DNA from 2 places in the Pantoea sp. UBA4549 genome. Region 1 is predicted to be linked to the other one. Evidence: predicted binding sites of a transcription regulator. Region 1 holds the regulator's gene; the other holds the start of a gene.

Region 1 (3,421 bases):
CAGCCAGACGTTGTCTGCCCACAACATGGCCAGACAGCTCAGGGCAAATATCGACAGGCCAGCCAGGAGAACCGGTTTGCGGCCAATACGGTCAGAGAGTAATCCCCAGCCTACCTGCGCACAGGCAAAGCCCGCCAGAAACAGGCTCAGACTGGCGCTGATAACACCCGGTGCGGTGGCAAAGTCACGCTGCATGTCGCTGAATGCAGGCAGATACATATCCGTGGCAAGAAAGCCGAGCATGCTCAGCAGCGCCAGATAAGGCAGAAATCCTTTTGAAGACATCACTATTTTTCTCATTTGGCAGGGAAACGCGAAGGAGTGTAAAAGGGTGCAGTCAGCTTTGTGAAACGCTAATATTTGCAGAGTGCTGTTAAATTTTTTGAAGGCAAAAAATATGTGGTCTGAATATGCGCTTGAGGTGGCAGATGCCGTGGCTCGCACCGGAAGTTTCAGCGCGGCGGCACAGGAACTGCACCGCGTGCCTTCTGCCATCAGCTATACCATCAGGCAGCTGGAGAGCTGGCTTGCCGTGGAGCTGTTTGAACGCCAGCATCGGGAGGTGATCCTGACGCCGGCAGGCGAGCATTTTGTGCGTGAAGGGCGCTCTGTTATCAAAAAAATGCTGGCGACGCGACGTCAGTGTCAGCAGCTGGCCAACGGCTGGCGCGGCCAGCTCAGTATTGCCGTAGACTGCATTGTTAAGCCGCAGCGCACGCGCCAGCTGGTTAAAGATTTCTATCGCCATTTTCCCGATATGGAGCTGATCATCAGCTATGAGGTGTTCAACGGCGTATGGGATGCGCTCGCCGACGGCCGGGTTGACGTGGCCATTGGCGCCACGCAGGCGATCCCGGTCGGCGGGCGCTTTGCTTTTCAGGATATGGGTGCCCTTAACTGGCGCTGCGTGGTCAGTCCGGATCATCCGCTGGCGCAGAGCGCGCATCCTGATGAAGAGGCGCTGCGCGCATGGCCGTCGCTGGTGCTGGAGGATACGTCGCGCGCACTCCCGCGTCGTATGACATGGACGCTGGATAATCAGCGCCGGCTGGTGGTGCCGGAGTGGGAAACCGGGATCGACTGCCTGCAAGCTGGCCTGTGCGTGGGGATGATCCCGGGACATCTGGCGCGACCGCTACTGGATAGCGGCGCGCTGGCAGAACTGATCCTGCCGCAGCCTTTTCCGGACAGCCCCTGCTGCGTCAGCTGGGCCGGGCAGCGGGCATCACCGGCACTGACGTGGCTGCTGGCTTACCTGGGTGATGCTGAGACGCTAAACCATGAGTGGCTCAGCGAACGCCGCGCTTAGCGGCGATAGTCGCGAAACGGACCGTCCCCGACAGAGCGACGCTCAATCAGACTGGGCTGAACTTCAATCGTTTGCGGCTCTTCGCGTTTGCTGGTGATGCGATCCAGCAGCATCTCCAGCGCTTTCTCGCCCAGCTGCGCTTTAGGCTGATGCACCGTCGTCAGCGCCGGCGTAAAGTAGCGGGCATTGCGCACATTGTCATAGCCGATCACCGAAATATCCTGCGGAACGCGCAGGCCCATCTCATCGGCGGCGCAGATCGCGCCCATTGCCATGATATCGCCGCCGCAGAACACAGCGGTAGGGCGCTGCTTCTGGCTCAGGATCTGCTGCATCGCCTGATAACCCGATTCAGGCTCAAAATCGCCCTGTACGATCCACTCGGCACGCACCGTGATACCCGCTTCATGCATCGCCTGTAAAAAGCCGGCGTGCCGTCCGCCGCCGGTATTACGCTCCAGCTGACCCGGAATCGCGCCAATATCGCGATGACCACGCTCGATCAGGTAACGACCGGCCAGATAGCCGCCCTGGAATGCGTTATCCTGTACGGTATCAGTAAAATCACCGCGTGAAGCGCCCCAGTCCATCACCACCATCGGGATATTACGATTCTCTTCCAGCATCTGAAGCAGATCGTCCGGATACTCAGAGCACATCACCAGCAGGCCATCGACCCGTTTTTGCGCCATCATCGACAGATAGGCGCGCTGCTTTTGTAAGTCGTTATGCGCATTGCCCAGTATCAGCGTATAGCCCTGAGCGAAGCAGTGATTCTCAATTGCTTCAATAATTTCAGCAAAGTAGGGGGCTTCACTGGAGGTTGCCAGCAGACCCAGCGTCTTAGTGTGATTGACCTTCAGGCTGCGGGCGACAGCGCTGGGAGAATAGTGCAGCGCTTTAATTGCTTCCCACACGGCATTACGCGTCTCTTCAGCGACAAAGCGCGTTTTATTGATGACGTGCGAAACCGTGGTCGTTGATACGCCAGCGCGTTTTGCCACATCTTTAATTGTTGCCATGAAAATGGACCTCTTAAACCTATCGCAACTTTATGATAAGTATAGTGTTAAACGTTTGCGTCTGCGCAGGGTTTTCTGCCCGATTTCAGCATAAAAATGGCTGATTTAAGGCGAGTAATTAACCGTGGCAGATAATGACAGCAGCGTGCGCAAAAGGTGTTGCGCAACGAAAGGCGGCGATTCTAGCAAGGTGAGGGTCATAAAACGAGATGTTTACCTGCGGCCAGGCGAAAATAATTCTATTCCGGCGATAGATACGAAAGCGTGTGGTGCAGGCAGAAAGCGGCAACGGAGACTTCAGGCGCAGTGCGGCTGCTGATAACTGCCGTGACCTTGCGGCTGTGCCGGCGTGAAGCGCGAATGCGTTACGCCGTGCGGTTCTGCGTGTTGCGCAACCGTTAGCGAATGGTTTTAGGGGTCATCATACGGCGTGCGCCAACATAATGTTTCTGCCAGTAATCTTCACCCAGCGCGCTGATCTGAATATCCTTGCCGGTGCGCGGCGACTGAATGAATTTGCCGTTACCCAGATAAACGCCAACATGATCGGCGGTCCCGCGATTATTGATGCGGAAAAACACCAGATCGCCTTTCTCCAGCATTTCACGCTTGATGGGGGCAGCGTCGCGCAGATGATACATTTCATTAGCCGTACGCGGCAGTTTAAAACGAACCAGATCTTTATAGGCGTACCAGACCAGACCACTGCAGTCGAATCCGGTAAGCGGAGAGGTGCCACCCCACTGATAAGGTTTGCCCAGCTGGCCCATGAGCTTAGTCATGGCGGTTTCACGTGCTTTCTGATAGCGCAGGCGGTGAGATTTACTGAGCCTGACACCGGTCAGCGTATCGGTGGTCTCTTCTGCTGCCACTGTTTTCCGGCTGGTACGCTGATGACCATATTTTTTACCGGCAGAGGGTGCAGCCCCTTTTTTGCGGGCGGTGCGTGTAGTGGCAGAAGGCTCTGCGGGGAGGTTTTTTTTGGTTTTAACTTTTTGTACAGGCGTGACGCGTGTTTTTTTAGCCGACGTTTTAACCGGGCGTCGTTTGCGGCGCTCATCATCGCGCGCGCTCTTTTTCTCCGCTTTCT
Region 2 (3,421 bases), on a different contig from region 1:
GTCAAAACCGGTGCGGCCGGTTCACTGCTGGACGTGCTGGGGCATCCGGGGATGAATCATCAGATCGAGATCGCCTGCGGCGTGCTGGCGGAAGAGTGCGCCGGCATGCTGAGCGACTTTTTTCGTATGCGACGCGAGCAGAAGCGCGCGCTGCGTCAGGCACAGCGCGCAGATTAATTCATGGCGATTTTGGGCTCAACCGCCGGATAACCGGCGCCCAGCTCCGCTTCCAGCGCTGAACGCTGCGCCAGGCGCCGCTCCTGCTCCTGCAGATAGCCCACCAGACTTAGCTGATACTTACGGATATTCTCCACGTAGTTATACGCTTCGTGCCCGCGCGCATAGCCATAGGCGGTTTGCGCGTAGTAGCGCTTCTGACTGAGCATCGGCAGGCGCAGCTTCACATCTGCCCAGCTGTCAGGGTTGCCGCCCTGTTTCGCCGTCAGCCGGCGCACATCGAGCATGTGCGCATATCCCATGTTATAGGCCGCCAGCGCAAACCAGATGCGCTCGTCGTCAGGCACGCTCGCCGGCACTTTATCCATCATACGCTGCAGATACTCACTGCCGCCGCGAATGCTCTGCTCCGGGTCAAGCCGGTCATCAACATTAAGGCTATCCGCCGTGTTACGCGTCAGCATCATCATGCCGCGTACGCCGGTGGGTGAGGTCGCCTGCGGATTCCAGTGCGACTCCTGATAGGAGATCGCCGCCAGCAGACGCCAGTCCATACTTGCAGAATACTTTTTAAACAGCGGTTTGATATCCGGCAGCGTATTGTCAATCGCGCGCAGGAAGGTGCGGGTATCGACATAATCAAATGTGCCAACGTGACCGAGGTATTTCTCCTCCAGTCGCGCCATAGTGCCTTCTTCACCCATCTGGCTGTAAAAATCGAGCATGGCCGCGTTAAGGCTGCTGTCATCATTGCGCGGCAGATACCAGGTCACCGGCTCTTCATCGGTGATATCAAAGGCGACCGCCAGCTGCGGGTGAATACGCTGCAGCAGGCCCACGGTAACCGAGTCGCCTACCGTGTAGTCAAGTTTGCCGTCAGCCACCGCCTCCAGCAGCGCTTTCTGTCCCTGATCGGTGGCGATTGCCCAGTCGAGATCGGGATAGCTGTTGGCTTTTTCTGTCCGCAGCGTCGAGAGATAAGCTGAGCCGGACTGCACCACCAGGCGGCCTTTCAGGTCGCCCAGCGTGCGCGGACGCGGTTTATCGATACGGTAAACCAGCTGCTGCGACACCGAATAGTAGCTGGGGCCGGCCTGATAGTGCGCCAGACGCTCGCTGTTATAGATAAGCCCGGCGGCGAGCAGATCGGCTTTTCCCTCATCGAGATCGTCAAACAGATCGCCCAGGCTGGGCCGCACAGTGACCTCCAGCCTGACGCCGAGGTAGTCTGCAAAGCGCTTTGCCAGCTCGTAATCCATGCCAGCCGGTGCCTGATTGATGGTGTAATACGTCAGCGGCGAATTGACCGTACTGATGCGTAACACGCCGCGTGATTTGATCGCTGTCAGCGCGTCCCGATCGCCCCCGTACCAGGGGATTGCCGGCCATAGCGCCAGCGCCAGCAGCACGGTGATCAGACCGATGAACAGATAATTTAATTTTAGGCGTTTCAAATGGTTGTCTCTTAATGGCTCACAGGCCTCTGTCCTTTAAAGGCAGTATTGGTATTGTTTTTTACTCCCAGAGCGAGGGGCATTTTGCGCAACAAAGCGAAACAGGGCAACTCATATAGCAGGTTTTGCGCAAAATTCAGGCAAATCCCGTATGGCAGTTTTTCTGCGCAAACGGTTTCGTTACCTGCGCGCTTTCTCTATAATACCGCCCGTTTTCCCTGTTGCGCCCAATGAAGCGTCGCCCGGCGCTTCGAAGACGAGAGATCTTTAATGATGGAAATTCTGCGTGGTTCGCCCGCTCTGTCAGCATTTCGTGTAAACAAACTGCTGACCCGCTTTCAGAACGCTCATCTGCCGGTGAGTGATATTTACGCCGAGTATGTCCATTTTGCTGATGTTGCTGCACCGCTCAGCGCGGATGAACACGCCCGCCTGCAGCGCCTGCTGAAATATGGCCCTTCTCTCGCTGAACATGCGCCTCAAGGGCGTCTGCTGCTGATTACGCCGCGTCCTGGCACTATCTCTCCCTGGTCATCGAAAGCCACGGACATTGCTCACAACTGCGATTTGCCGCAGGTTAAACGCCTGGAGCGCGGCCTGGCGTTCTATGTTCAGGCGCCGCAGCTGACAGAAACGCAGTGGCAGCAGCTGGCTGGCCTGCTGCACGATCGCATGATGGAGTGCGTATTCAGCGACCTGCAGGCAGCAGAGCAGCTGTTTGCTCATCACACGCCGCAGCCGCTGCAGAGCGTTGATGTGCTGGGAACCGGACGTCAGGCGCTGGAGCAGGCGAATACCACGCTGGGGCTGGCGCTGGCAGATGATGAAATAGACTATCTGCTGGATGCTTTTACCCGTCTGGGTCGCAACCCTAATGACATTGAGCTCTATATGTTTGCACAGGCGAACTCAGAGCACTGCCGTCACAAAATTTTCAACGCTGACTGGATCATTGATGGCGAAAAACAGCCCAAGTCGCTGTTTAAGATGATCAAGAATACGTTTGAGCAGCATCCCGATCACGTGCTGTCAGCCTATAAAGACAACGCTGCCGTGATGGAAGGATCAGACGTTGGTCGCTTCTACGCTGATGCACAGCAGGGCGAATACGCTTTCCATCAGGAAGCCGCGCATATTCTGATGAAAGTAGAGACGCATAACCATCCCACCGCTATTTCTCCCTGGCCGGGTGCAGCGACCGGCTCGGGCGGTGAAATTCGCGATGAAGGCGCAACCGGGCGTGGCGCCAAACCGAAAGCGGGTCTGACCGGCTTTTCCGTTTCCGATCTGCGCATTCCGGGCTTTGAGCAGCCGTGGGAAGAGGATTTCGGCAAGCCGGATCGTATTGTTACCGCGCTGGATATCATGACTGAAGGTCCGCTGGGTGGCGCAGCGTTTAACAACGAATTTGGCCGTCCGGCGCTGAACGGTTACTTCCGTACCTATGAAGAGCAGGTTAACAGTCATAACGGCGTTGAACTGCGCGGCTACCATAAGCCAATTATGCTGGCAGGCGGTATCGGTAATATTCGTGCAGACCACGTGCAGAAAGGCGAGATTGTCGTGGGGGCCAAACTGATCGTCCTGGGCGGGCCGGCGATGAACATCGGCCTCGGCGGCGGTGCAGCGTCATCCATGGCCTCCGGTCAGTCAGATGCCGACCTCGATTTTGCGTCAGTGCAGCGCGACAATCCGGAAATGGAGCGCCGCTGTCAGGAAGTGATCGACCGCTGCTGGCAGCTGGGCGAAGCCAACCCGATTCTGTTTATCCACGACGTCGGCGCGGGCGG

Evidence for each region. Region 1 encodes PurR, which represses purine synthesis genes. Its sites were predicted from a motif close to CANGCAAACGTTTGCNTG; they were not measured.
Region 2: a site for PurR is predicted at 1,796-1,813, ahead of purL (phosphoribosylformylglycinamidine synthase). Genes of this name have one in related genera too.

The regions. Positions count from the first base shown of each region.
Region 1 covers NZ_DGLH01000009.1:567,813-571,233, reverse strand. The annotation lists gene punC (purine nucleoside transporter PunC) at 1-288, opposite strand, end outside; gene punR (DNA-binding transcriptional activator PunR) at 398-1,309, shown strand; gene purR (HTH-type transcriptional repressor PurR) at 1,306-2,331, opposite strand; gene B3041_RS09345 (C40 family peptidase) at 2,730-3,421, opposite strand, start outside.
Region 2 covers NZ_DGLH01000007.1:95,199-98,619, reverse strand. The annotation lists gene tadA (tRNA adenosine(34) deaminase TadA) at 1-177, shown strand, start outside; gene mltF (membrane-bound lytic murein transglycosylase MltF) at 174-1,631, opposite strand; gene purL (phosphoribosylformylglycinamidine synthase) at 1,902-3,421, shown strand, end outside.